2 linked regions of the Cohnella herbarum genome follow. The protein of the gene in region 2 binds, or shares a complex with, the protein of the main gene of each other region. Links are inferred from orthologs where the notes say so. Each region holds a gene or a part of one and is shown on either strand. Other genes may lie near its edges. The genes, in order: metK and groL.

Region 1 (13,370 bases), 2.8 Mb from region 2 along the record:
GTCTCGAAAATTGTTGCAAAGCCCTAATATACCATTCGATCTGCATTTGGTGGTTGCCCGCTACGAGCACATAGTGGCGTCGTTCTTCGCCCGAACTCCGCCTGATTAGCCAGTGAACGAGTGCCACAGCCGCTGCGTAAAAGCCGATAATCCACAATAATCCGGGAATCATCGCGGCCACCTCCTTTAATCTGAAGGTGAGCGACGCAAACGAAGAATATCGCCGTATTCCGTCGTTTCGTCTACTCGTTCAACAATATATGCCTTAGACGGGAAGGGAGTTCCGAACTCATGAATTGTTGAGCCACTCTGCATATCTATCGTAGTCCGCGAAATGCGATTGACATTTTTATCCACGTTAACTACAATAAGCATAATTTCAAATCCGTATCTATTATGGTCGTGAAGCACACGCCACTTTCTCGTTCAGCTCTAGTTGAACGGGTGAGTGGCTATTTTATTTTAGGGAGGCAATACGGATGGATTTCGAAACTGCTTACACGCATTTCTTAGAGAGACACAAGAAAGCTAGGCGCGGAGAAAGCTTGAGAAGGCTAGTTGAAGGGCATGGGCATGGTGAGAAGTTGTTGCTCGAAAATGTATGGTGGCCTGCGTTCCAGAACTTTGACAACTTATATCCAGAACATGAAGTCAGCGATTTTAAGGATGGCATTCGATTCTTGGATTACGCATTCTTGTTAGATCATGTCATGCTTGATATTGAATTTAATGGGTTTAATTCTCATGCCAAAGACATTAGTCGTACGAAGTTCTCGGACAACCTCATGCGACAGAATCATCTCATCCTTGATGGTTGGAAAGTCCTTCGCTTTTCCTTTGATGATGTTGTTGAACGACCTCGCATGTGCCAGCAGATACTGCAACAGTTCATGGGCCGCTGGGTTTATGGTAAAAATACAGATCAAATCGTTAGGCTATCAGCAGAGGAAAGGGATATTCTAAGACTCGGATTACGCCGCTCCAGCAAACTGGTCGTTTCAGAAGTGTGTACGCATCTCCATATTGGCGACAAAAAAGCTCGCAAACTGCTGCATGGTCTCCTTGATCAGAACCTGCTTCTTCCACCAACCAACATACAACCCCAACAAATCAAATTTTACCGCGTGAGTCCATCTGTAAGTCTCGATTTATTAGGCATTTGATTTGTGACACGGTCAATTTGAACGTCTGGGATCAGTTTCTTCTTCCCTTACTGTCTGACACGGCCTTTTTGACCGTTACAACCTTCTTTTTTGCTGTAAATCAGTGAAAATGCTTGCTGATACGGCCTTTTTGACCGTCTCAATATACTAATTTTAGTTTTTCCTCGTTGTTACGGTCATATTGACCGTAACAAGCAAGAATACACTTCCCCGCAGTAAGTTGAGGGGTACTCTCTTAACTTCGTGTTAGTTCTTCGCAGCAAGCTGCAGGGAATATGACCCGAAGCGATTTAGTTGGTTGGAGAAGCGAGTCTACGGGGTGGCGGAGTGTTTGGTGCGAGGTGGCAAAACGCAAAAATTCGCGGCACCAGGTCGGTTGAAAGACCAGTTGCCGCGAACGGTGTGAAGTTCGATTATGTAGGGGTTTCGCTGCCAGCTTAAAGAGTAACCCAGCCGTATTTGATCGAGTTGATAACCGCTTGCGTACGATCGTCCACTTCCATTTTCTGCAAAATGCTGCTGACGTGGTTTTTGACCGTTTTCTCGCTGATGAAGAGATTTTCTCCGATGGTCTTGTTGCTCTTGCCTTCGGCCATCAAGCGAAGCACCTCCGCTTCGCGGCGAGTAAGCGGGTTGTTGCCGCGCGGGATGAATTTCGTAACCGTCTCCCGGCTGGCCGCAGCTCCGGACGTCGCGCCGATCTCGTCGAGATAGGTCATCCGGCGAAGCTGATTGATCAATTTGCCCGTTACCTTTGGATGTATGTATGCATGTCCCTCCGCCACCGTGCGGATGGCATTGATGAGCGATTCCGCTTCCATGTCCTTGAGCAGATAACCCGTCGCGCCCTTGCGAAGAGTTTCGAACACATAGCTCTCGTCATCGTGGATAGAGAGGATGATCACCTTGATCTCCGGAAAAATATCGCGAAGCCTCTCGGTCGCCACTACGCCGTTCTCCGTCGGCATGTTGATGTCGAGCAGGACAACGTCCGGCTTTTCTTTGTTGCAGAACTCGAGTACCTGGATTCCGTCACCGCATTCTCCGATGACCTCCAAATCGTTCTCCATGTTTAGTATTCGCTTAAGCCCTTCCCGAAAAAGCTGATGATCATCGGCAAGGAGTACTTTAATCTTACGTACAGCCGTTTTATTCTCCATGTGCGATTAACTCCTTTCCTGACTCCGCTTTAATGGGGACGTTGATCCTGATTTGGGTGCCCTGCCCTATTTTAGAATCGAAATCGATTTTCCCTTGAAGTAACTCTACGCGTTCTTTCATTCCGATCAAACCGAAATTAGCGTGAGATTTCGCTCTGGCTTCTATCTGATCCATACTAAAACCAACACCGTTGTCTTCTATCAGTAACTGTATCGTATTTTCGAGAAAAATCATTTCGAGCGACACGAATGTCGGCTGAGCGTGCTTCAAAGCGTTATTGAACCCTTCTTGCACAAGCCTGAACATCGCGGCTTCCATGGCGCTAGGCAGTCGCTTCTCTTTACCCGATGTATCGAAAACCGCCCTGATCCTCGTCTTCTCCTCGAAATCCTGGACGAATTTCCGGAGAGTAGGCACTAGTCCCAAGTCATCCAAAGCCATCGGTCGAAGGTTGAAAATGATTTTACGGATTTCTTCCAAACCGATGCGGATTTGAGATTTCAGATCGATGAGTTCGCTGCGAACGACCTCAAGGTCTTTCGTATCGAGCAATCTCTCCGCGATTTCCGTTCGCAGCACCAGATTGGCCAGAGATTGCGCCGGACCGTCATGAATTTCCCTAGCGATCCGTTTACGCTCGTCTTCCTGAGCCAATATGATCTTGAGTCCGATCATTTGCCGATTTTTCGCCGATTCTAAAATGCGGGTCACTTGAGTCAGATCGCCGGATAAGTAGTCAAGCACGACGCTCATCTGCAAATTAATTGTATCCGCTCTTTCGATGGAAAGCTCTACGTTTTTCGCGCGTTGCTGCAACTCGTCCCGACGGGCTTTCAGGTAGTTTTCTTTCTCCCTGTACACCATCAGATCCAGTTGCAACTGGGTTGCCTTCTCGTAAGCGGATTTAATATCCTGCTCGGAGAACCTTACGAAATCCCGACTCACTTCCGTGAGCCGGATTCGCGCAAGACGATAGTCCCGCTCCAGTCGGTCTACCTTATCTATCGTTTCCGAGGTATCTCTTAATACGGTTTCCAGCTCTTGGTTTAGGGTAAGAAGTTCTCGTCGGGCGACCTCGCAAATTTCAAAAACTTGAACTTTGCTATCTTCCATAACGGAGATCGCATTCTGGATCACGCGATCTATTTGGTCCACATGTAAATCCATAATACGACTCCCCTAATCAAAGTTCGCCCGATTGAAAATCCTGCAAGATTAGCCAGGCAAGGCCTCTCGGCACTTGCTAGCATTGTTTACATCATATCATATTTCTTAGTTTCATCGTGAACGGTTTAGGAGTTTCGGGTAAAATTAGTGAATTGTAATGGTTTTCGTTTTGCTCTCCCAATCTACCTTCTGGCCTAATTGTTCCGAAATCACGCGCACCGGAACGTAGACGCTGCCTTTAATGACCATAGGGGCAACCGTGATCGGTTGACGAACTCCGTTAACCGTCATATTGTCGCTTCCCACCCACAATTCCAACATTTTATCTCCACGCAGCACCGTTACTCTTTTCGCCTTATTGTTCCAGACGACCTGCGCCCCGAGACTATCCGCGACGAACCGTAGCGGCAAGTAGTTGGTATTGGTCCCCTTCTGCACGAAAGGAGCTCCCGGCAACATCGTTTTCTTGCCATCGACCGTAGCTTGTTTCTTCCCGACCGTCATCACGATCGTAGGTTGAGCAACCGCGATCTGATCCGGAGGATACTGCAAGGACAGATTGTCGAACGCAAGCTGCCCTTGCATAGCCCGCTCGTCCTGGTCCTCTTCCTTGTTCACGATATACAACTTGGTCAGTTTGGAGGTGCCTTTAAGACCGGCAGCAGCCAAGTCGACGCGGAAGTTCTTCCATCCCGCCCAATCGATCTGATCCGCGATCGTAGCGTATACGGTCTTGCCGTTAACGTCCGTAAACTCCGCTCTTAACCAGTGCATGCTTTGGTCGCCGAGCACATCCAGGGAAAGCGAGCTTGGCGTGCCTTCGATCGTAATTCCTTTGCCGTTATTGAGGACGGCGTTGGCGAATCTCTTGCCAAATCCGACCGTGAAGTCATAATCCATCGCCAGTACTTTGGAAGTTTCGCGTCCCGGAATTCCCGTCATGATCGACGCGGCTCCGACAGTCTCGATTGGCGTAGCGCTGAATCCGACGTTGTAGGAAACGTTCTCGAAATCTTCCAACGCCCTCTCCGTACCCGGCGCTAACACGGCAACCGCACCGAATCCGTCATACCTGGCTATCGCATATCCGGCTGCAATGTTGTTCTGAACTTTATTGACGGTTATTTTGCCGTCGCTTGAAGTCGCGGTGAAACCGCGGAATTCCCATGACACCGAGGATGCAGGAACGTTAAGCTGTCTGCCGTCCGTCAACTGCGCCTTAACTTGCATGCTAATGACAGCACCGGGCTTAAGTACCGCCGTGTTCGGCTCGACCAGCAGCTTCGACACTTGGGCTTCTCCGATGACTTCGATCGGAATCGAATCCGAAGCGTTGCCGCCCGCGTTCACTTGCAGCATTGCCGAACCCGGCTTCGATGCCGTGAACGTACCGCCAACGAACGCTCCCAATTGTTTATCCAGGCTCCATGTCGGCTGCAGGCCGTTCGGATCTATCGGATTGTAATAGGAATCGTAAGCTTTCAGAGAGTAGGTCGCTTGCTGGCCCATGAATAACGTACGGGCACCGCTGGCCACGATCCCTTTCAGCGTTCCTTGAGGAGCCGTCGTATACACGCCGATTCCGTTCGTCACCTGTCGCTGCGTCGTTCCATAAAACGTTGGGTGGGTTAACTGGGTCTGGAACTCTCCTAACGGTCGGGACACCATCGTCGTCGATCCGCCGCCGTCCATGTTGACCGCTTTCCATACGCCGAGCTCTACTAACATTTGCTGTAATTCTTTAAGAGTAACGCCTTCGCGCCCGCCGTTTTCTTCGACGGTTAACAGATAGGCGGTTGTGCCATCCTTTGAATATCCGACTGCCGTACGCGCCCGATCCGCGCTTCCGCTCACTCCGCTGATATCTCTAGTGAAAGGTACCGCAGCTCCGTTATTCAGCAGCAGGGTATGACCGCTGACCATCATCTGGAAGCTGGCCGGGTCGTAGGATTTACCGTCGGCGGATTGGAGCGAGCTTGTCGTATTGATTCGGTCTCCGACGATCAGACTCGTCTTGATGAAGTTTGCCGCCGTTCCATGGCCTCGCAAAATATATCCATTGGCTGGAATCGCCGTCTGAATGGCTCCTGATACTGAAATCTCGGTCACGATACCATCCACCACAAGCGCCTCGGTTGGAGTCGCCGCGCTGTTCGCCGGACGCTCTGAGGCCGTCCAAGCGTTCGTGTACATGTACAAAGCATTAACATGGCTATAAGCTTTGTCTGGTTCTGTCCGGTAAGCGGACTTATTGAGGCCCGCGAGCGGGAAAGTCGTTACGCCGTCGGCAGCCGTAACCGTGCCCGTAAACACAAAGTTGTCGATGATCGGCTGACGATCCTTCGTCACTCCGAATGCGTACATTCCTTGCAGCTTCTCCGTACTTACGAGAAGTTGTCCGGATGTAATCTGCGCTCCCATCGGCACGCCTTCGGTACCGCTAGCCGTACGGAATACGTCTCCGTTAATACCGGCAATCGCTCCCGTCTCCTTCGTCATCGCTCCAATCGATTGCCTCGACGTTACGCTGCCTTTCTGGCCGCCCATCGCGTTAAGCTGAACATACGGATTCTGGAGATCGACTTGCAGTACGTGAAGCATTTCGGTTGCTTTAGTCTTGTCGGACGGCACCCATGCGTAAGAAATTTGGCGAACTCCCGAAGTTACGATGGTTTCGCTTTGCTGAACTAGCTTGTAAGTAACAGCAGCTTGTGAGGCAGTAGAGGCGGCATGCGCGGTAGGAATGGCACCCGTGTTGAACGGTCCGGTAAAAATCAATACCCCTGCGAGAAATGGCAAAATGAGGCGGTTTCGTTTATGTCGAGCTTGTGTAGGTTGTAATTGCAGCATGTAATTCTGTTCTCCCGTAAGTCTATTAGAATTTGGCAGAAGTACGTAGACTCCTAGATTGCCCTACTCTATTAGACTCTTTAAGAGGCGAAAAGTTACACCGTTGAGAGGAAGTCGGCAAAAATAATAGTTTGGACAAATTTGCTACGAACATAAAAAAGGCGGCGAAGTTCGCCGCCTTACCTATTTAAGCCTTACTTAAGCTCTAATCGTTCCCGCTTACTCAGCTTGCTCCAAGCAAGCTGATAAGACTGCTCTAACATCGCAAGCACCTCGTCATCAGGCACCTTGCGATCAAGAACAACCGTGTTCCAATGTTTCTTGTTCATATGATAACCCGGAAGAACGGACCCGGAATATTGCTGCCGAAGTAGCCATGCTTCCTCCGGATCCGCCTTGAGGTTGACGCTCTCATACTCTCCAGTCTTGCCTAGTAAAGCAAACATCTTGCTTCCTACGAACAGAACCGGCAAGTCTGGATCGAAGGGGTGACGTAGACTTGTACCTACCCACTCTAAACCGTGTTCTACTAGTCTACTATGGTTCATAAGAAATCCACATATTCCAAGAATCGTTTAATCATAATCGCCGCTTCCGCACGAGTTGCGTTACTTTGCGGGTTAATGGTCTTCGTCGTCGAACCTTTGATGAAACCTGCTGTTACGCTTGTCGCCATCCCGTCTTTAGCCCAACTACTTACTTTGGCTTTGTCCTTGAACTCATTAAGCGCGGAACTGTTAGGAGTCGTCTGCACTTCGGCGTATTTCATAGCCCGTACGAGAATCGTTGCCATCTCTTCCCGGGTAATCGGCGCATTCGGTTTAAATCTCCCTGATGTATCACCTTCAACAATCCCAGCATCGCTAACAGCTCCGATATATGACGCCGTTTTGAATGTCGTTCCCACGTCTTTAAACTTTGCCGCCGAGGCTGTTGCTCCGTTTAGCCCTAATCCTCTTGCAATATACTCGGCGAACTCAGACCGCGTAATCTCTCTCCCCGGGGAGAACGTAGTCAGTGTCGGTCCACGAACAATAAATTTAGAACCTAATATCGCTACATCATCTCTTGCCCAATGCTTCGTCATATCCGTGAAAACAGCGTTATTCCGAATTACCGCATAGGTGCTATTTCCTTTACGCTTAAAGTTGACATTTACCCCGCCTGTTGCATTCTGGATATTGGTAGGCACATAAGTCACATCCCCAGAATCGTTGTCGATCCGAACGACGGAGATGTCGCCGTTCCCTGTACCTCCTGTAGACGAGAGAACGAACGTTCTTGTGACATACGTCTCATAACCGTCAATCTCCCTTTCCCTGCCTCCTGCTAACATACTTGCAGAGAAATTCGCTGGCGTAGCAAGCAATTGTGCTCCCCTACCCGCAAGTGAAGAAGCGAGCGGAGTGTTCTGAACCTTCTCGATATTCAGTAAAATATAAGCTGTGGACACATCTCCACCTGTTGATTGTAATTGTTTATTGTAGTTAATAGCTTTCAAAGGAATCGTGAACTGGACATCTCCGTAATCCAATCGAAACGAAGCATTCGATGCTTTAGAAGTCGCATCCATGATGGCCCTCAAAGGAATACCTACAAGCGCTCCAGCTTCCGTCGTTGGAACTTTGAAAGTAATCATGGGCACTGTTATGCCGCTACCTTGTTTAATAGCATCAAAAGAAGCTAACAGTTTGTCCCCGTTGATCATATATCTATTAGCCGTTCGACCTGAAGGCGTTGCCGCCGAAACGGCCGTCGAGACTTTATCAACGATAAACCGCACTCCTCCCGCGCCGTCGGATTCCAGATATTCCGGCAAATTACCCGGAAGAGGAGTTCCACTGCCCCCGTTATTCGTTACGGTTAAATCAGTAAATGCGACCACGGATTGACTAAGGGAGTCTTTCAGAGGGACTCCGGAGACATTATAGGATAGAGTTACTCGCTGTCCTACTCTAACAGCCGTAGATAATGTTAGTATGACCTGGGTACCCGAGACTGACACAGCTGTAACTGGAACGGCGACTCCATCAAACTTCGCCCCATATTGCGTGATATACGGAATCGATGTCGCGCTTAAGGTCGATGAATAGGTCAGCGCGATTTGATTGTTCGTAGCATTTAACGTCGATAGTTGGGCAACAGCGCTTGACCCCGTTGTGAAGCTAAATCCTACTATAGCCGGCGCTGCATTACTCGAAAGATCAATAATCGCAGGTGAAGTAGGGTAATAGTACAATAACAACGGAATATTGGCTGCGACGCTAGACGACAAGGTCAGTTCTATCGTGTTATTAATTACGGCAACATTTGTGATTGTCGGCAAAGCCGTGTTCGTACCGCTCGCGACAATAGAGAAACTATTTTTGGGCGGAACACTTGTCGTGTTTAAGCCCTCATTGTAGTTCAAAACGATCTTGTTACCGTTTAGAGTGGCAGAAGATAACGTCGGAGGAGCATTGTCATGAACATTCCGCACATAGAAGTCTGTAAATGCCGGCACCAAGTTTCCGCTTTGATCTCTAAGGGGATTTGCGCCTGGCGTATACGTTATGGATACCGGCATCGGACTTGTAGAATTCGAACTGAATGTCAAGTTCAAGGTCGTGCCGTAAACCACGGCAGATTTAATTCCGATCGTACTGCCATTCTGCTTCACAGTGAATTGGCTCTGAGCACCAGTAGGTAGCAACGGTATCGAGCGATTAAACGTTAATGTCAATGTATCCCCATAAATTGTACCGCTCACCGGCTTAGGTAACGTTGAATCCGTCATATTTGTTACAATTCGATTACTGAACGATTCAGCTGCGACTCCACTTATGTTTTGCAACCGTCTTCCAGGAATGTTGGCATCTTGAAAGTAAGAAACCTTTACCGTCTGTCCAATGAGAACATTGTATTGTAACGATATTCGGACCTCACTATTGTAGATGGTTACACCCGTTACGGGAGTTACGACATCATTGACCGTTACATAAAAATTACTAGCAGCTGGAACCTTATTAGAATCAAGGTTCTCATTGTAGGTTAGCACAATGTTAGCCCCGTCGATTGATGAACTATTAATTACCGGCATACTATTCGTTCCTGTTTGAAACGTCCATTGCAGCGGATTGGAGATCCCGGCGAATTTATTACCTGTCGTATCTTGAATAGTATTCTCCGGAACAGATATGGAATACTGTGTCGAGTTACTGAGAGTTCCGCTTCCTGTAAGGCTAAATAATACTTTGTTATTCGCTGAATCGAGAGTCATCGTTAACTCTCTCCTACTTGATGGACTGTTTTGCGGAAAAATATATGCCTTGGCTGTTCCCAACAAAGCACCAAGCGGTTCATTAAACGTCAAGCTCAGAACGGTAGTCGAAATACTTACATTCGTAGAAGACACCATAGGCGCATAGGCTGAAATCGCAGGAGGGATAGTATCGACTAACGCCTTAAACTTCCAGGAAACTCCTTCAAAATAATTACCGCTCGCATCACGATAAACATCCGGTCCGATCGTAACCGTATAATTAGTGTTATTAACTAGATCCGGGCAAGAAGCCCCTTTAAGATTCGCATTAATTTTACTGCCGTCAACCGGATCCACAGTTAAATTTGCCGGGATTGTACAAACCAAGCTCCCGTTAGCCGCGTTAGTGATAACTAGACTTTTGTTCTCGTTCGCGAACACTCTCTCGTCGAATTGCATGGACAAATAGGCGAGCTTCAAGTCCCCCACAGTTCCGTTATTAACCGGCGCATAAGATACTGCCTTCGGTTTTATCGTATCTAATGCAGGTTTAGTCTTAAAAGACCACAAACCAGCACTGAAGCCAGCATATGCACCACCATTTACCTTGTCTCTCAGTACTCCTGAGTCTATAAGAATATGATAGATCGTATTATAGTCCAGTCCGCTTATTGGAACGTTGACCGTAAGTCCTGTAATATACTCCGGTTTAATTTCACTCGTATAGACCGTGACATTATCAGACGCTCTCTTCACCTGAATATACCCTGAGCCTGCACTGACCTCCCGATTAAAAGACATGGATAGATTAGCCTGGTTGACTGGATCAACGGTTTGGGAGGCTATGGCTGGAAATAAATACGTAACAAGCAGATCTTCGACCTGAAACGTCCATTGTTTCGTAATGCCGTCGATTCCCACGAAAGCTTTGGTCGGGGTTCCGTAGCTTATTACTGCAGTAGAAGGTACCGTAACCTGATAAGTTCCAGCTGGCAACGGGTTCCGCGGTTTGATAATAATCGATGTACTAACCGTATCAAGCTGCACGACAGAAGTATCTGTTATAGCATAGGATTCACTAAAAGCCGTACCTCCCACATTGGTCAACACAATATTGCCCGTTCCAAGAATAATTGCCTCATTAAACGTAAGCTTTAAGATCGTATTGGGAACCACAGATGTTGCCCCTTTGATTGGAAAGAACCCCGAAGGTTCGAAACTTGTTTCTCCCGCCAAAGCATGAACTTCCGATTTAACCGGTGCTGCAGTTGCAACCGTAATAGATAGTGACTGCACGATTAAACTAATGAATAAGAGAAGCGATAGAGTACGTTTAAGCTGCAAAAGAAATAACCTCCCGAAGACACAGTAGTACTTTATATTTCGGCGAGTTAGGCATAGAAATTAAGGGACTTGCCGACTAAACTAAGGGATTATTTTCAATTCGTCAATAAAAAGACTCTTGCGTTAGGTTACTCCCAGCCGCAAGAGCCTTCTCTATCCTTCGGTTAAGGCGTTAGCGTTAACCAAACGGATTGTCCGTACCAAGCGAACAAACGGTATTCCCCTGGAACAAGATCGCTTGTATCCACTACATGAACCGTATCGAGATCACTATCACATGCGCGGGGTTCAAAATACGCAAAAAAGACCTGAACCCACTTCGGTTCAGGTCTAAAATAAAAGCTAATTTTATACTAAGGCGCCCTGCTTCAATGCTTCAACACGGTCTAGACGCTCCCAAGGAAGGTCAACGTCCGTGCGGCCGAAGTGGCCGTAAGCAGCTGTCTGACGGTAGATCGGACGACGTAGATCCAACATCTTGATGATGCCCGCAGGACGTAGGTCAAAGTTGTTCACGATCAATTCAACCAACTTCTCCTCTTCGATCTTGCCAGTACCGTATGTGTCTACGTTGATGGAAACCGGGCTTGCTACGCCGATCGCGTATGCGAGCTGGATCTCGCATTTGTCAGCCAGGCCAGCAGCAACGATGTTCTTAGCCACGTAACGAGCCGCATAAGCCGCCGAACGGTCAACCTTTGTAGGATCCTTACCGGAGAACGCACCGCCGCCATGGCGAGCGTATCCGCCGTACGTATCCACGATGATCTTACGACCGGTTAATCCTGCATCCCCTTGAGGTCCGCCGATAACGAAACGCCCTGTCGGGTTGATGAAGAATTTGGTATCGGCATCCAACCATTCAGAAGGAACTTCCGGATAGATCACATTCTCGCGAATGTCGCTCTGAATTTGTTCTAGAGTAATATCCTCGGAATGCTGCGTCGATACGACGATAGCATCTACGCGAACGGGTTTACCGTCTTCATATTGTACCGTAACTTGCGTTTTTCCATCCGGACGCAGGTAAGGCAGCTTGCCGTTCTTGCGAACTTCGGACAGACGACGGGACAAACGGTGCGCCAGCGCGATCGGAAGCGGCATCAACTCAGGAGTCTCGTTCGTTGCAAAACCGAACATCAAACCTTGGTCTCCTGCGCCGATATCTTCATTTTCTTGCTGGATGTCTTTACCGTCACGGGTTTCCAAAGCTGCATTTACGCCTTGCGCGATATCTGCGGATTGTTCGTTCAGGGATGTCAGAACGGCGCAAGTACTGGAATCGAATCCATACTTGGCGCGGGTATAACCGATTTCTTTAATCGTGCGACGCGCGATGGCGGAAATATCTATAAAATCGGCTTTGCTGCTGATTTCACCAATAACAAGCACAAGTCCTGTAGCTACGGAAACTTCGCAAGCTACGCGAGCATAAGGGTCCACTTCCAAGAACGCATCCAATACCGCGTCCGAGATTTGATCGCATATTTTATCCGGATGGCCTTCGGTGACCGATTCGGATGTGAAGAGATGCCGTCCTTTAATCGACAAAGTCTCCAACCCCCACATATAAAAATCAACCTTTTCCAATTGGAAAAGGCTGTTAAGAGAAACCTTCGATTAATAATGATACCGGATTTGTCGAGGGGTGTCAATGCGCGTCAGCCCAGAAAAACCATTGCTAAATGATCGTTTGTTGCGCTTGTTGAATCAGGCGTTTCGTAATTCCGCCGCCGAGGGATCCCGCTTCCCTAGAAGTCAGGTTACCTAAATATTGTTGTCCATATCCAGCTGATCCGATGCTACCGAGCTCACCGGAAAATTCCGAATCCACGTCACCGGTCGATGCAGCGATGGGCACGCCAAGTTCCGACGCAATCTCGTACTTCATCTGCTTTAACGCATTCGCGCATTCCGGTACAACCAACTTGTTGCTTCTCGCCATAATGATAAGCCTCCTTGAATGTTGATGAACTTAGTATGTGTCGGGTCACCGCAATCAAGGCGTATTACATTATGGGTGTTGGGGGAAAATCAGGAGGATGCTACTGAAACAGCGACTTTCATGATAAAAAATGACGTAAAGCCTCCTTCCAGTGACGAAGCGGTTTGAATCCCGCTTCGATCAAGGAGTTTGGGCTTAGCACGGAATAAGCGGGTCTTGGAGCAGGACGGGGAAATTGTAACGTTGAACAAGGTCTCACAGTTATTCCCTCTATTCCGGCTTCCTTAAAAATCGTCTGCGCGAATTCAAACCATGTACAGACCCCCTCATTAGATACGTGATAGGTTCCATATTGATCGGATCGTACGAGTTCCGCAAGGAGGACAGCTAGATCATAGGTATACGTCGGAGCCCCGAATTGATCGTTCACTACGGAAATCTCCTGGCGTTCATTAGCTAGTCGGAGCATGGTCTTTACGAAATTATTGCCGTATTTTCC
Region 2 (16,488 bases):
TTCGCAAGATATTGCTATACATAATAATAATATGTTATTTATCGGGAATTTGAAAAGGAATACAATCGGTTTAGACCCTAATATATTGTTATCTCGAACACGAGGAGCGTCAGTTATGTCCACTAAATCGTTAGGCTCGGATTCCTTTCAGCTAGGCGTGTGTTACTATCCGGAGCATTGGTCGGAACAGTTATGGGATGATGATTTTCGCCGCATGAAGGAGATGGGCTTCAGTATCGTCCGCGTCGCCGAATTCGCTTGGACGATCTTCGAACCAGAGGACGGCCGTTTCGCGTTCGATCTGTTCGATCGCGCGCTGGATACGGCCCATCGCCACGGATTAAAAATCATAATGGGGACGCCTACGGCAACTCCTCCCGCCTGGCTCACTCACCGCTATCCCGAAGTATTGAACGCGCGCCCTGACGGCGTCGTCTATCGGCACGGGCAACGGCGCCACTACAACTATAGCAGTCCGGTATATCGCTTCTACTGCGAGAGAATCGTGCGGCGGATGGCTCGGCACTATTCCGAACATCCCGCGGTCGTAGGGTGGCAGATCGACAACGAGTTAAACTGCGAGACGAACGATTTCCACTCCGATGCCGACCATATCGCGTTCCGTCAGTGGACTCGGAAGCAATACGGCACGTTAGATAAGCTTAACGTAGCCTGGGGAACCGTATTTTGGAGCCAAACTTATACGGACTGGGAGCAAGTATTCCTCACGAGACCGACGCCGTCGAATTCGCCGAACCCTCATCAACTGCTGGACGAGAAAAGATTCATATCCGATAACGCGATTTCGTTCGCGCGCTTGCAAGCGGATATTATTCGCGAAGACGCGCCTAACCATTGGGTGACGACGAACGGTTTATTCGGACGTCTGGACAATCACGAGATGACCGATGAACTGCTGAATTTCTTCTCCTATGACTCTTATCCGCAGTTCAGTTCCCTGGAGGACCCGGATCATCGGGAGTCCTTGCGAGATCGCAAATGGAGTTTGTCGCTAAGCGAGTCCCGCTCCGTCTCCCCGCAATTTTGCGTAATGGAACAACAATCCGGTCCCGGAGGTTGGGTTAACCAGATGGAAATGCCAGCTCCGAGACCTGGCCAAGCCCGGCTGTGGACTTACCAATCGATTGCGCACGGAGCCGATATGCTGCTTTACTTCCGCTGGAGAACGGCCACGATGGGAACGGAAATCTACTGGCACGGAATCAACGACTATCATAACCGTCCCAATCGCAGGGTTCGGGAAATCGCGCAGGTCGGGGAAGAGCTTGGCAGAATCGGCAGCTTGATTACCGGCAAAAGCTTTCAAGCTTCCATCGCGTTGTTGGAAGATTACGATAACGTCTGGGATTCCGAGTTCGACGTTTGGGTTAGGCCGCTCCGCTGGAAGAGCCGCGACAGCTGGCATAAGGCTTTGCAAGAACGGCATATTCCCGTCGACGTCGTCTACATGCGCGAATCTACTACGCTGGAGGATCTGCAGCGTTACGAGGCACTCGTATACGCCCATGCAACGATCCTGACGACCGAGAGAGCCGCGTTGCTGGACGCCTATGTGAAAGGCGGCGGCACGCTGATTATGGGTGCCAGAACCGGTTATAAGGATCAACGGGGCCAATGCCGCATGATTCCGTTCCCCGGTCTAGCCGCCGATTGGTGCGGCATAACGGTCGAGGACTTTACCTTGTGCAATGCCAACTACCCGGCGGCCGGAGCGCAATGGAACGATAGCGGGCTTTCTCCGCTCTCAACTGCCATATTTAACGAAGTATTAAGCGTAGAGTCGGAAACCGCCGAGATTATGGCCACGTATACGTCCGAGTATTATTCCGGTCAAGCGGCTTTATCCCGTAACCGGTACGGCCAAGGAACGGCTTGGTATCTCGGCTCCGCCTTCACCGAGGAAGCCGTCCACGGTATCCTCGATCGGATCGGCATCGCTTCGCCTGCCGAAGGCTGGGTCGAGCTCCCTAAGCAAGTGGAGCTCGCTATTCGCGGCGACATCGCGTTCTTGCTGAATTATAGCCAAGAGCCGGTCCAGTTGAACTTCTTGCAGCCGGTGACCGATCTGCTCTCGGGAAATCGATTATCCGAACTATCGGAACTTTCTCCCTACGGCGTGCTTGTCATCCAACGTTAGGGCATTATTCAGGGCAATCGCTTACGAAATGATTTAAGGATGAGTAATCCTTAAGGGATAACTGTAACTGTTCCTTACTGGCTGGAGAACGAGCGAAATAGCGGTGCCCAGCACCCTTATTTCTCCAGAAGCCTGCTCGCGGAGCGAAATAGCGGTGCCCAGCACCCTTATTTCTCCAAAACTTGCTCGCGGAGCGAAATAGCGGTGCCCAGCGCCCTTATTTCTCCAGAAACCTGCTCACGGAGCGAAATAGTGGTGCCCAGCGCCCTTAATTCTCCAGAAGCCTGCTCGCGGAGCGAAATAGCGATGCCCAGCACCCTTATTTCTCCAGAAGCCTGCTCGCGGAGCGAAATAGCGGTGCCCAGCACCCTTATTTCTCCAGAAACCTGCTCGCGGAGCGAAATAGCGGTGCCCAGCGCCCTTATTTCTCCAGAAGCCTGCTCGCGGAGCGAAATAGCGGTGCCCAGCACCCTTATTTCTCCAGAAACCTGCTCGCGGAGCGAAATAGCGGTGCCCAGCGCCCTTATTTCTCCAGAAGCCTGCTCGCGGAGCGAAATAGCGGTGCCCAGCACCCTTATTTCTCCAGAAACCTGCTCGCGGAGCAAAATAAAGATGCGTTTGTTTCAATTTCGTAAGCGAATGCACTAGGGCAATCATCCTTCCCAAATAGGAAAAGCGGTCGAACCGGAGGCGTATCCCTCTAGCTCGACCGCTTTTTACATATCCTTTTCCATTCATAATAAGCTATAATGCTCTTAGCTATACTTTATATATTATTGATCATATGGAGGCGTTCCTATCATGACAACACCATCCACGGAATCTTACACGATCCCTAAAGTACCCGAAGTCATAGAGTGCTCCATTGAGAAAACATTGGACGTCATCGGCGGAAAATGGGCTTTTCTCGTACTAAGGGAGTTGTTCTGCGGCACCCGGCGTTTCGGAGAGCTTCAACGCAGCATCGCTTCCGTCAGTCCTCGCGCGCTTACGAGCACGCTGCGGCACATGGAAGAGAAAGGCGTTCTGACTCGCACCGTATTCCCGACCGTTCCGGTAACCGTCGAGTATACGTTAACTCCCAAAGGAGAAGATCTGCACCAAATCGTCAAGGAAATGAAGCTTTGGGCGGCCAGATGGAGCTAATGCCGATGCTGACGGTCTCTACGATCGTCTAGAGAACCATTTTCCGATTCGCTCCGTATCCTCAACGGGAAGCATGCGCGCGGTCAAAACAGTCCCTTTCAACCCACCCATCACGGCCGCTCGTACGTCTCTTCGGCCTTTGCGGCGCTGAATAACCGATGCATGCATCGTTAACGCTTGGATATGTTTTCTGCGCATCCACGCGGTCGTAACCGCAAGCCTGCGATGCCTCAGCACGAAATGGCTTCCGTCCGTCCCCGCGGCCTCGCTGCGAAATTGCGCGTATCCCCACCACGCGACTAGAGGAAGCAGCAATAGCGCCGGCCAAGCCAACGCGAAACCGAATCCATAGATAAGTCCGGCTGCGGCTACTCCCGTTACGATCGCCTTCCACCGGACAAAAGCAAGCCAAGCTTTGCCTTCCGGAACGATCGTCGGAGCAATCGGCTTAACATCCGGCATTAGGCTTGCCAACAAACCTTCTAGCTCGTCGGCTTTTAAGTAGGGATGGAGCATAACCGACGTTTCCTTATCGGATTGCACGACCAGCAATCGGACTTCCCCCCGTCCCAACGGCTTGCGCAATAGCCCTTCGACGAATAGAACCGCTTGAACTTTAGCCACGGAGAACGTGAGCTGCCGTTTCTCTAACAAGCCATGGCTGACCGTAATTCGATCCCCGTTCCGTTCAAGTTTAAAGCCCGCGTATTTCCATACGTAAAGCCCGATAGACAATACCCAAGCCAACAATAAAGCGACTCCCGACCAAATCACAATCGCGAATGGCCCGTTCAAACTCTTCATCGCGGTATCGGCAAGGGATTCATACACCGATTTTCCTAGAATATCGTCCGCGAACGATGCAATTCCTGCTATAAAGGCCAACGTTAACTGAATATTGGTGGTCGTAAGCGCGGCTAAGGTCAATGTCTTCGAAGATACGTGTATGCTCTGTATGCTCGTCGGTGCGGTTTCGTCCGCCGCCAGCATAGCGATCGGTCGAGAGGCCGTCCGCGCAATCGATTCCGAAGCCGAAGACTGATCTTCCTCGACAACCGGGATCTCCTCTAAGTCTCTACGCGCCAGCGCTTGAATAGCTTCGGCTTCCTCGAGCGATACCGCTCGAATGACGACTTCCGGCTTTCCCCCGCCTCCCGCGGTTTCGACGACAACCTGCGAGATTCCTAACATCCTTTGGATAAACGGCTGTTGAATTTGAATCGAGTGCACGCGATTGCGATGAATCGCCTTGACCTGTCGAAACAATACGCCGCTTCGGACAAGCAACTGCCGATCGTCTCTGACATAGGTAAACCTGCGCCACGAAAGATATCCGGCAACGAATTGCACTACAAAAGCGGCAACAATGCCGTAAAAGACGATCGGCGGCCATTCGTCCGGATTTCCCCTGCGATTAATAACGACGAATACAACAATCGGAACAAGAAGGGGTTTAAGCCATTCCGCGATAATCACTAGGAAATAGAGGGGATGCTGACGGCGGACCACAGGCTCAGACATCGTCTTCCCTCACTCTCGCCCATACGGCTATTCTCCGCTGCACAGCCTCGGCATGATCCTTTTCCAACCCATGAATAGAATGCTTAGTCGCTGCCGTAACGATAACGACATCCGCCAATTCCTTCTTGCGCATAAGCGGTCCGCTGGTCAGTTCGACATGTTGAACCTTAACCATCGGAATGACGATATCCTGTATCCACTACATTTACGCGACGCTATACCGATATATAGTAAGTATACTTGCTAACATCAGACCTCAAAGGGAGAAGACCAACATGATGAACAATGTTTCCGTTAGAACGAAGCTGCTTTTTTTACTCCTTACCCCGCTTGTTTTATTTGCTGCTACAGCGCTCTACCTTCTCCAACTTAACTCCTCGAACATCGATAAACTGACGGACGTGCTTTACGAGACTAGCAACAAGGCTACGAGTCTCGTTCTGAACGCGGACAGGGATATGTATCAAGCCTCCAGCGCTTACCAGCAATTGCAATCCGCACACGTAACGCAAGAGAAAAAGAGCAAATCTATCCATGATTTCAACGAAAACGTGCAGCAGGCAAACGAACGGATTAACGAGGCGTTAACCATACTCGCTAACAAGCGTTTGAGCGGCTTAAGACATGAATCGAGCAACAAATCGATCGACGCGATCATGGAAGAGGTCGATGTTCGTTTTAACGAATGGGCACAGGAAGCGAATACATATATTAAGTCGAATACCTTTACCGTAGAGAACGAAACGAAGCTGCAGCTAGACTTCGAAGTCGCGCGCGGGAACATCAACGAGTTCGGCGAAATTCTCGAAACTTATGCCATGGGCGAATTGAAAAAGATCACGGCAAACAAAGAGCAGTCCGATATGCTCATCTATGGCACGTTGATTGTTGAGTGGATTCTCTTGCTCTTATTCGGAGCGATACTCATTCGCAAAGTAAGCAGAACGGTTTCCTTGGTTCAGTCGAAAACGAAACAAGTCTCGTTGGGCGATCTCAAATACGAGCCTCAACCTAAGTACGATAAGGACGAGCTCGGGCAAATCTTAATGTCGGTAGACGGGATGATCGGCAAAATGCGCGAGTTGATCGGCAGCATTGCCGATAGCGCCTATCAAGTCGAGACGGCATCCGAGGAGCTGGCGCTAAGCGCACGGGAATCTTCTTCCGCAGCCGGCCATGTCGCGGATAATATTCAAGAGGTGACATCCCTCGTCGATACCCAATCGAATGTCGCGGATGAAACGACCAAAGCGATCGGCGAAATGTCTTTTGGCGTTCAGAGAATCGCCGAAAGCACGAACGCGATCTCCGATCATTCCTACCAAACGAATCTCCAAGCCGACCAAGGCAGCGAGCTGTTACAAAAGATGAAGATGCAGATGGAGCAAATGTTGGGAACGATCATGGAACTCAATCGCAGCGTAGACACCCTGAACGATAAATCGGCAGAAATCGGCTCAATTACGGAAAACATCACGAACTTCGCTACTCAGACGGGGATTTTGTCGCTAAATGCTTCTATTGAGGCCGCCAGAGCCGGAGAACATGGCCGGGGCTTCGCGGTTGTCGCCCAGGAAATCCGCAAGCTTGCGACTCACTCGCTAGAATCCGCCCAAAGCATCAACGATCTCATTGCCGATACGAGAAGCGAGATCGAACAGGCTTCGGAATATATGAAAACGACCGCTTTCCAGTTCGAAGAAGGAAACTCCATCATGGACAATGTGGCCATCGGCTTTGAAACGATCGTGGAATCCATCAAACAAGTCGCCGAACAAATCCACGATACGTCGGCGATCACGCAACAAATGTCGGCAAGCTCGGAAGAAGTATCGGCAAGCATGGAGCAATCCTCATCCTCCGCGCGAGAAATCGCCGGCAAGGCGCAGAACGTCTCGGCGGCTACGGAAGAACAGCTTGCCCTAGCCGAGAATATTGCTTCCTCATCCGAGCAATTGCAACATATCGTGAAGAACCTCAACGCTTCCGTCCGGTTTTTCAAACTATAGTCTGCAAATTCCGTCAACGCATCAAAAAAAGCGGGCTTAGCGCAATTGCGCTAAGCCCGCTTCTTCCGTTAACTTCCCAATATTTTTTTCATTCTGCCCGGATAATCGGTAATGACGCCCGAGACGCCGTATTCGATCATCAGCCGAATTTGTTCCTCTCCATTAACCGTCCACGGATATACCCGAAGCCCTTGACGCACCGCTTCGCGCGCGTCTTCGATGTCCAGCTTGCCGAAGTAGGGATGGAGGGAATACACCGGAACGGTTAGCTGATTTGTCGGATCGGCAAGCGTTGCCTTATCCTCATATAGGAGACCGATTCGCGCTTCCGGTTCGATTTGTTTTAAGACCGCCAAGCAATTGAAATCGAAAGACGACACGACAACGCTCGAAAGCCTTGCCGTTCGCCGAAGCAATCGGGCTAAAGTCGTTTCTAAGCGTTGCTCGAACGAACTCTTGATCTCTATATTGATCATAATGCTAGAAGGAACAAGTTCGAATACTTCCTCTAGCAAGGGGATTCGCTCGCCCGCATACTTCTCGCTAAACCATCCGCCGGCATCCGCCCGCTTTATTTCCGCTACGGTCAGCTCCCGGATCGCACCGGTCCCGTCGCTCGTTCGGTCGATCGTCTCATCGTGACAGACGATAATCTCCCCGTCCTTGGACAGGTGAATATCCAATTCGATCGCGTCGCAGCCTTGCTCCATACCTAGCCGGAACGCCGCGAGCGTGTTTTCCGGCGCTTCTCCCGCCGCGCCTCTGTGCGCGATGATCAGAGGCTTATGATGGATTGCCATTCCTCCCGCTTCCTTCCCTCATGATATCCATTCGATGATAGAAATGAATATACCTACGGCGGGCTGGCGCTGTCAAGACAAAAAAAGCAGGAGGTCATCCCTCCTGCTCGAGCCTGCTCTTCAAACGAAAACTATTCGTTTACTTCATAAGTCGTCACGACATTATCTTTCGTAATCGTAATGACGTTATCAACGGAAGTGACGACGGCTTGCGGATTCAATAAGGAGATTAACATAACCAGAATCGCGATTTTATTCATTTTCATTCACCCCATTTTTCATAGTTTCGAGCTTATCTATATTCTAATTACACCGACAATCGGATTTTTAATCATTTATTCATTTTTCTCATTCAGCTCTCAACAGAGGCTGGAGCGACTGTAAGATTGGTAATTGTGAGTCAATTCTGAATCGGCTATACTTTAACTAAGGAAGGTGATTAATTTGAATTTCGTCAGAAAAATAACCAACAGCGATGCTCTAAAGCATATCGTCGATCTCCCTGAAAGCCTTCGGAATCAGGATGTTGAATTAATCATATTACCTATCGGAGACCCATCTCCATTCAAACTTTCAGTTCCCTCTTCTCCCACCGCTAGAGGCGCATTGAAACAGTACTCCAAATTGGATTTAATCCAATACGAACAAGATGCCTGGGAAAAGGGTGTGCAAGAAAAACATGAACATCGTTGATGCAAATTTAATTTTGCGGTACTTGCTTCAAGATGTTGATCAATTCTTAGAACAAGCCCGAGAAAAGATTGAAGACCACTATATTTTTATTCCGAATGAAGTTATTGCCGAAGCCGTTTATGTATTGGAAAAGATATATAAAGTGGAGCGAGTTCATATCTTTGATTCGTTACGGAACTTACTTTCCTACGGCAACACTATCAATGCATGACAGAAATATCCTGATCGAAGCTTTAAAGGTCTACAGTGATATAAAAATCGATTTTGTTGACTCCCTGCTTTTCGCCTACTCGAAGATAGGTGGGTATACTGTTTTCACTTTTGACAAGAAGCTTAACCAAATGATTGATGATCTACACAACGCTTAATAAAATAGGCTTCTCACAAAGTTCAATCTGAACTTGTGAGAAGCCTAATTTTTCATCATGTAATCAAATGACGTTTTCTAACTTGAGACCCTATGCTACTCAAGGGATCTCAGGTCAGTTTACATCATGCCGCCCATTCCGCCCATATCAGGCATTCCGCCGCCTGCCGGTTTGTTCGGTTCCGGCTTGTCGGCGATAACCGCTTCGGTTGTCAAGAAGACAGCCGCTACGGATGCAGCGTTCTGCAACGCGGAACGAGTAACTTTAACAGGGTCGATGATGCCCGCTTCGAACATGTTAACCCATTCGCCGGAAGCAGCGTTGTAACCTGTGCCGACTGCTTCCTTCTTCAGACGCTCAACGATAACGGAGCCTTCTTGGCCAGCGTTAGCAGCGATCGTACGAATCGGCTCTTCGAGAGCGCGAAGGATGATGTTAACGCCTGTTTTCTCGTCGCCTTCCGCGCTTACAGCAGCAACGGCAGCGTATACGTTAACGAGGGCAGTACCGCCACCGGAAACGATACCTTCTTCAACAGCCGCGCGAGTCGCGTTCAGAGCATCTTCGATACGAAGTTTGCGCTCTTTCAATTCTGTTTCTGTAGCTGCGCCGACTTTGATTACCGCAACGCCGCCAGCCAGTTTAGCCAGACGCTCTTGCAATTTCTCGCGGTCGAAATCGGAAGTCGTATCTTCGATTTGCGCTTTGATTTGGTTTACGCGAGCATCGATATCGGCTTTGTCTCCAGCACCGTCTACGACGATCGTGTTTTCTTTGTTTACGCGCACTTGACGTGCCGTACCCAATTGTTGGATCGTAGTCGATTTCAGCTCTAAGCCGAGTTCTTCCGTGATCACTTGACCGCCGGTAAGAGCGGCGATATCTTGCAGCATCGCTTTACGACGATCGCCGAAGCCAGGAGCTTTAACGCCGACGCAAGTGAACGTACCGCGCAGACGGTTAACGACGAGCGTAGACAATGCTTCGCCTTCGATGTCTTCCGCGATGATCAGCAATTGCTTGCCGGATTGAACGACTTTCTCCAGAACAGGCAAGATCTCTTGAATGTTCGAGATTTTCTTGTCCGTGATCAGGATCAGCGGGTTATCCAGATTAGCTTCCATTTTGTCCGTATCGGTAATCATGTACGGAGTGATGTAGCCGCGATCGAATTGCATACCTTCAACGACTTCAAGATCCGTGTTGAAGCCTTTGGATTCTTCAACGGTAATAACTCCGTCTTTGCCGACTTTATCCATCGCATCGGCGATCAGTTGACCTACTTCATCATCGGCAGCGGAGATTGCAGCTACTTGAGCGATGTCGTTACGACCTTCAACCGGTTTAGAGATTTTTTGCAATTCTTCAACTGCCGCTCTAACCGCTTTATCGATACCTTTACGGATAACCATAGGGTTAGCGCCAGCCGTTACGTTTTTCAAGCCTTCGCGAATCATCGCTTGAGCAAGAACCGTTGCCGTTGTCGTACCGTCGCCGGCGATGTCGTTCGTTTTGGTTGCGACTTCTTTAACCAGTTGCGCGCCCATGTTCTCGAATGCGTCTTCCAGCTCGATTTCTTTCGCAATCGTTACGCCATCGTTCGTGATCAGAGGAGAACCGAATTTTTTCTCCAGAACGACGTTACGACCTTTAGGTCCAAGCGTTACTTTAACTACGTTCGCCAATGCGTCTACACCGCGAAGCATCGAGCGACGAGCGTCTTCGCTGAATTTAATTTCTTTAGCCATCGTTAAGTACCCTCCTTAGAATCTGTTAATATTAATTAGCCTACGATCGCGTGAATATCGCTTTCTTTCATGATCAAATACTCTTTGCCTTCGTATTTGATTTCCGTACCTGCATATTTAGAGAACAATACGCGGTCGCCTTCTTTTACCTCAAGCGCGATCCGTTCACCGTCTTTAGTTAAAGCTCCGCTACCCACCGCGATAATCGTTCCTTCTTGCGGCTTTTCTTTTGCGTTATCCGGCAATACGATACCGCTGATCGTTTTTTCTTCTTTTGCGTTCGCTTCTACGAGAACGCGGTCACCCAAAGGTTTAATCATGTAAATAGCCTCCTTCTTAAATTTTAAGTTTTATTTGAAGCCATTCTTCTGTTAGCACTCAATTGTGTTAAGTGCTAATAACCATTTTCTATGATACGGTTTTTACAGATGGTTTTCAAGTCCTTTTGCGTTAAAATGCATTAAAACCTATACAAAAAAATGCGAATCCGCGTTTATAGCGGATTCGCATCGAATGAATTGGCCCATTCCCCATCGAGATTACTTGGAGAACAACCGTAATTAAGTTTTGAAGTTTCCGACGAGACCCTTCAGCCTGGAAGCCATCGTGCTGAGATTCTCGGCCGTACGCGCCATCTCCTCCGTAGAAGACAATTGCTGCTCCGTCATCGCCGATACTTGCTCCGTGAAAGAAGCCGTTTCTTCGGTAATTCGGGAAATGTCTTGTATCGATTGAACGACGGATGTACTGCCGGCCGACATTTGCTCGACCGAGGCGGCGACATCGACGATGTTAGAGCTCAATTGACCGACCTTGCCGACGATATCGCGGAAAGTTTCCTCCGCATTTCCCATGCTTTCAACCGCCGTAAATACTTGCCCGGAGCTTTGTTCGAACATCGTCACGACTTGTCCGATATCGCTCGACATCGTACCGATCGTGTCTCCGATCTGAACCGCGGATTGCTGAGTCTGATCCGCGAGTTTGCGAATCTCTCCCGCGACGACCGCAAACCCTCTTCCGTGCTCGCCGGCGCGAGCGGCCTCGATAGCCGCGTTAAGCGCCAGCAAGTTCGTCTGGTTCGCGACTTCCGAAATATAGCCGATAACTTCGCGCACCTGCTCGGATTTGTGGTTCAACCCTCTTACCACTTCTTGAAGAGAACGGAAGGCTTTGCCGACTTGGGCGATTTCCACCGAGGTCGATTGCAGCAGCTCGGACCCGGCTTCCGCTCGGCTAACGGTCGATTGCGCCGCATCCGATACTCCCGTTGTCGTTGACGCAACCTGATTCAAACCGTCTAAAGTTTCTTGCATCGTCGCCGAAATTTCCTGCGATTGCGCAACCTGGGTTTCCGAGCCTGCCGCTACTTTCTCTACCGCTTTGGATACTTCGCTGCTCACGCGAGCGTTCTCGTCCGCGCCCTGCTTGAGCAAGATTGCGGAAGCGGCTAACTCCGCCGTGCTTTCGCGCAGCTCCTTCATCATCTTCTGCAAGCCGTCGAGCATATGATTAGCCGCGCCTGCAAGATCCCCCATCTCATCGGTGGATCGGATATGTATGCGTCTCGTTAAGTCTCCTCCGGAAGAAGCGATATTCCTGAGCGTGGAGGTTACGCCGCCAATGGATTCGGTCAGATTGCGTACCAACCACATTAAGCCTAAACCGCTCGCGCCCGCGATGATCAGGATAATGACGATCATCTCGATGAATAAAACCTTATGTTCCGCGAAATCCATTCCCGTTAACAGTAGTACGAACGCCAATGCCAGCAACACAATCATGCCTACGTAACCTAACGTAATCTTACGACCTAAAGTCATATCGCGCATGCACTAGTCCCTCCCGGATTCGAACGGCCGTTGTAAGCCCTTACTTGAGACCAGTGTATCATAATTTTTCCATTTGGAATATCGAAATTTGATCCTTTATGGTTCTTTTTGGCGATATGGCTCGTTCTATAGTCCCTAGGGAGAAAGGGGCAGCACTCCGCTTAATCCTCTTGCCCGATTGCCGCGTCTTCCCGTGTTTTCATACGTTTGCCGTATGCGATTCTCGACAAGATCACGCTAAACTCGTATAGCAAAATCAGAGGCACCGCCACCATCAAATCGGAAACGACGTCCGGAGGGGTAACCAAGACTCCGACAAAGATCAGTATGAACCAAGCGACCTTGCGCATTTTGACGAGAATCGCGGGGGTCAATATTCCGATCCGACTGAGAAAGAGGATAACGAGCGGTAATTCGAACAGCAGAGAAATGGGCAGGAGAATATTGAAAAGAAACGAGAAATACTGCGTGACCCCGTAAGTTTGTTCCAGCCCCAAGTTATTCGTAATTTTTTCCGTGAACAGGAATGCCATCGGAAAGACGACGAAATAGGAAAAAGCCAATCCGATCAAAAACATAATCAACGCCCACGGAACGAATTGCAATGTAGACTTCTGCTCCTTAGGACCCAGCGCCGGCCGAACGAAGGACCAAAGCTGGAACATCGCGAACGGAAGGGCGATGACAAGCGAGATTGCGATCGCGAATTTCATATATAAGCCGATCGCGTCCCACGGCGAGAACGCGTGAAGGTCCAGGTTTTTCACCGGGGCGGCCTCCACTAAATAATCGAACACGGGCTGGGAAGCGAACAACCCTCCGACCAATCCGAGTACGAATACGATCAAAGTATAGATGATCCGCTTGCGCAGTTCGCCCAAATGCTCCGTTAACGGCATCCACTCCTCCGGCTTCAACGGGCTTGGTTTTTCCTCCATGATATCGCTTCGCCTCCATGTGCTGACAGATCATTGACCTCGAGTACGACAACAGGGCTGTCCCCTTCGCAAATGATTCATCTGCGTCGAAGGACAGCCCCTTAATGATTCATTGCCAATCCCGCTCATTCCGGGAGACGCCGTTCCGTTTTCGGTTGCTGAGTCTCTTCGGAAGAGACATCCACGCGAGTTGGTTGACGTTCCTTAGTATCGTCCATTAGATCGTTAGCGCCCTTCTTGAACTCGCGCAACGTGCGGCCGAACGCTTTACCCAATTCAGGCAATTTATTCGGTCCGAATAATAGCAACGCGATCAATACAAGCAAAATAATACCGGATGCACCGATGCCACCCATAAGTTAAACCTCCGTTTCTGTTATGCGAAATCAGGATTTCTAGCAGCGATGAAGCCCTCCGTATCCCATTCCGACGATATCTTCCTTCACAACCGTATCTCCAGCCAGAATTCTCGGCAACAAGACGTCAAATGAGGTATAGGGGTCATGCATCACGCAACCCGGCAAGCCGAATATCGGTACTCCGCGTATGTAGCCGAACAACAGCATCGAGCCCGGCAACATCGGAGTGCCGTAGCTTACGATATCCGTTCCCGCATCCGCGATGGCTCCCGGAGTACGATCGTCGGGATCCACTGACATTCCACCCGTTACGAGTATCATATCATACCCTTGATTCAGGAAATAGTGAATTTCGTTGACAATTATATGTCGATCGTCTGGAGCGAAACGTTGCTCCGCAACTTCGGAACCTAGCGCTTCGAGCTTCGCCTTCACCGCCGGGCCGAACTTGTCCGCGATTCTTCCCGAGAACACTTCGCTCCCCGTCGTTAACAACCCCGCCTTCATCAATCGAAACGGCCGAACGCTGATCGGGGCAATTCCATGCCTCTTCCGATAATCGCCGGCAATCGATTCGACGGCTTGAACCTTATGTTCGGGTACGATGAGCGGAATCGCCCTTGTCGCCGCCAATCCGTCTCCCGGGAATACGACGCGATGGTTCGTCACGGAAGCGAGAGCGATTTCTCCCAGCCGGTTAATCTCGTCTACGACTTCCCGCGCGATTCCGGCGATCCCGAGGATATCCGACTTGATCGACACCTTGCCCTCGTGCGGCTCTCCTATGGTCGTATTAACTCCGCCCAAAGCGGCCGCCATTCTGAGAGCCGCATCGTCCTCGTGAAGATCCGTTGGCGCGAGCTCTATCACGTATAGGTTCTCTTTACCGATATCCTTCAGCTTAGGAATGTCTTCACTGACAACGACATGGCCTTTGCGAAATAATCTTCCCTTGAACTCCCCGGGAACGATTTGCGTCAAGTCATGGGCCAGCACCATCCCTACAGCGTCTTCTACCATCACTTCTTTAAGCAAAGAGGAACCGATGACGGTGGAGCGATGATCCGAGGGTAAGCCGGGCATCGTCATCTTAATGCTCCCCTCTTAAGCCTTTCACTTGATCGAGCGCTTCCGGCAGCATATCCATAACGGCCATCAGATGCTCGTGAACGCCCTTCGGATCCCCCGGTAAATTCAGAATCAAGGTACGGCCGCGAATCGCGCAAATGCCCCGAAACAGCATGCCTTGCCGGGAGCGCTGGGTCACGGCTGCGCGCATCGCTTCCGGAATCCCCGGCACGATGCGTTCCGCGACCATCAACGTCGCCTCCGGAGTGACGTCGCGGAACGCGAGTCCCGTGCCGCCAGTCGTCAATATGAGATCCGCTTGATAATAATCCGCCATCTCGATCAGAGCCGCCCGCAATTCATCCTGATCGTCCGGTACGATCCGGTAATCGATAATGTCCCCGTGCAATTCTTCTTCGACCAATTCCCGAATGACCTGTGCGCTCGTATCTTCGCGTTCCCCGCGCGAACCTTTATCGCTAGCCGTTAATAAAGCAACTTTCCAACGCATTCTTCATCCCTCCGCACCCATGAGTACGAGCTTTGTCTTTGTCTTTGTCTTTCCGTTACTCGGTCGCCAAGGCGTAATCCCCGCTCTTGCCGCCCGTCTTGACCAACAGTTGTATAGGTCCGATAACCATATCCTTCTGTAATGCTTTGCACATATCGTATACGGTAAGGGCAGCAGCCGACACGGCGGTCAAAGCTTCCATCTCTACGCCGGTTTTGCCCGTTGTTTTTACCTCTGCCGTAATCCGAAGCGTGTCTGCACCGTTGTCCGAAAAACGGATATCGACTCCCGTTAACGGTAGCGGATGACACATCGGTATCCAATCCGATGTCTTCTTCGCCGCTTGGATACCGGCGATCTGTGCGACGGAAAGCACGTCCCCTTTGGCCACGGAACGCTCCCGAATTCGTTGCAGCGTCTCCGGAGCCATCGTAACGGCCCCTTCGGCAACCGCTACTCTGGCCGTCACGGCTTTGTCGGAGACATCTACCATCTTCGCGCGTCCTTGATCATTAAAATGCGTAAAATCTGTCGTGTCGTTCCCCACTGTCATACTCCCCCTATCTAAACCATACGACCCGTTCTTCCGTTGCCACTCCCGATAATCGGAGATCATGGGGCTCGATCGGCAAGAGCTCCGTCACGACCTGCGCCGCAAAACAAAAGCCGAGCCATATCGTCTCGCCGTTTCCCGAAAGCAACCTATCGGCGTACAAGCGATCGTAATAACCGCCTCCGTAGCCCAATCTACCGCCTTGTATGTGAAAAGCAATGCCCGGCACGAGAACGACGTCCAGAGGCTGCCTTCCTTCTATTAATAAAGTTTTTTGCGGGTCGGGCTCCGGAACTCCCCATTTGCCGGGAATCCAGTCTGACAATGCTTCGACCTCGCGTAGCTCCATTCCTTCTCCGCCCGGAATTATTCTTGGCGCGAATATGCGGTCACCCTGTTCCCAACTGTTCTTAATCAACGGCAGCGGCGAAGACTCCGACCGAAAAGGCGCGTACGCGCACACGTTCAAGGGACGATTCGACCGAATACGCAACGGATCGAGCACCTCTAGCCGGACACGTTCGCAAAGCTTCTCGGATCTGTTTGTCCGCTCGTCCGCAGACAATCCGTCTCTTAAGCCCGCCAGTCGGCGTCGCCATTCGGCCTTGCCGATAATCCCTTCGCTCTCCCCCATAATCTGCAGGCCTACCTTCTGAACTCCGTGAAAATCTCTTTTCATTTTATCATTGAATGCCTAATTTCGCCAAAGAATAACGACTTGGACTTTTCTTGCGCATTTACGGTACACTTGGGAGGTGAGTCGAAAAGAAATCGTCGGAGGGAT

The links.
Region 1: the proteins of groL (region 2) and metK are in contact, whole or in part, in a cryo-EM structure (PDB 8P4O), measured with the Escherichia coli proteins. The link is inferred for Cohnella herbarum from one-to-one orthologs.

Annotation. Positions count from the first base shown.
Region 1 is NZ_CP051680.1:4,692,941-4,706,310, forward strand. What follows is about bases 10,377-13,370. They hold metK (methionine adenosyltransferase), read right to left. Parts: upstream 12,478-13,370; coding sequence 11,275-12,477; downstream 10,377-11,274. Other genes in these bases: HH215_RS20080 (SwmB domain-containing protein), read right to left, coding at 10,377-10,926; HH215_RS20090 (alpha/beta-type small acid-soluble spore protein), read right to left, coding at 12,608-12,871; rfbD (dTDP-4-dehydrorhamnose reductase), read right to left, coding at 12,990-13,370. Also shown: HH215_RS20050 (hypothetical protein), read right to left, coding at 1-172; HH215_RS20055 (putative endonuclease domain-containing protein), read left to right, coding at 480-1,163; HH215_RS20060 (response regulator), read right to left, coding at 1,601-2,323; HH215_RS20065 (sensor histidine kinase), read right to left, coding at 2,313-3,491; HH215_RS20070 (stalk domain-containing protein), read right to left, coding at 3,636-6,341; HH215_RS20075 (MmcQ/YjbR family DNA-binding protein), read right to left, coding at 6,536-6,889; more of HH215_RS20080, read right to left, coding at 6,886-10,376. UniProt on the Escherichia coli protein: Catalyzes the formation of S-adenosylmethionine (AdoMet) from methionine and ATP.
Region 2 is NZ_CP051680.1:7,472,916-7,489,403, reverse strand. The notes cover bases 8,130-10,979. They hold groL (chaperonin GroEL), read right to left. Parts: upstream 10,444-10,979; coding sequence 8,815-10,443; downstream 8,130-8,814. Other genes in these bases: groES (co-chaperone GroES), read right to left, coding at 10,479-10,763; HH215_RS36170 (PIN domain-containing protein), read left to right, coding at 8,314-8,538; HH215_RS31410 (hypothetical protein), read left to right, coding at 8,130-8,327. In the rest of the region: HH215_RS31445 (beta-galactosidase), read left to right, coding at 116-2,158; HH215_RS31440 (hypothetical protein), read right to left, coding at 2,326-2,730; HH215_RS31435 (winged helix-turn-helix transcriptional regulator), read left to right, coding at 2,960-3,304; HH215_RS31430 (PH domain-containing protein), read right to left, coding at 3,323-4,825; HH215_RS31425 (PH domain-containing protein), read right to left, coding at 4,818-5,006; HH215_RS31420 (methyl-accepting chemotaxis protein), read left to right, coding at 5,101-6,834; HH215_RS31415 (glycerophosphodiester phosphodiesterase), read right to left, coding at 6,903-7,634; HH215_RS36775 (hypothetical protein), read right to left, coding at 7,766-7,894; more of HH215_RS31410, read left to right, coding at 8,079-8,129; HH215_RS31390 (methyl-accepting chemotaxis protein), read right to left, coding at 11,004-12,275; twin-arginine translocase subunit TatC, read right to left, coding at 12,437-13,213; tatA (twin-arginine translocase TatA/TatE family subunit), read right to left, coding at 13,339-13,569; HH215_RS31375 (molybdopterin-binding protein), read right to left, coding at 13,609-14,661; HH215_RS31370 (MogA/MoaB family molybdenum cofactor biosynthesis protein), read right to left, coding at 14,663-15,151; cyclic pyranopterin monophosphate synthase MoaC, read right to left, coding at 15,207-15,698; HH215_RS31360 (5-formyltetrahydrofolate cyclo-ligase), read right to left, coding at 15,712-16,383.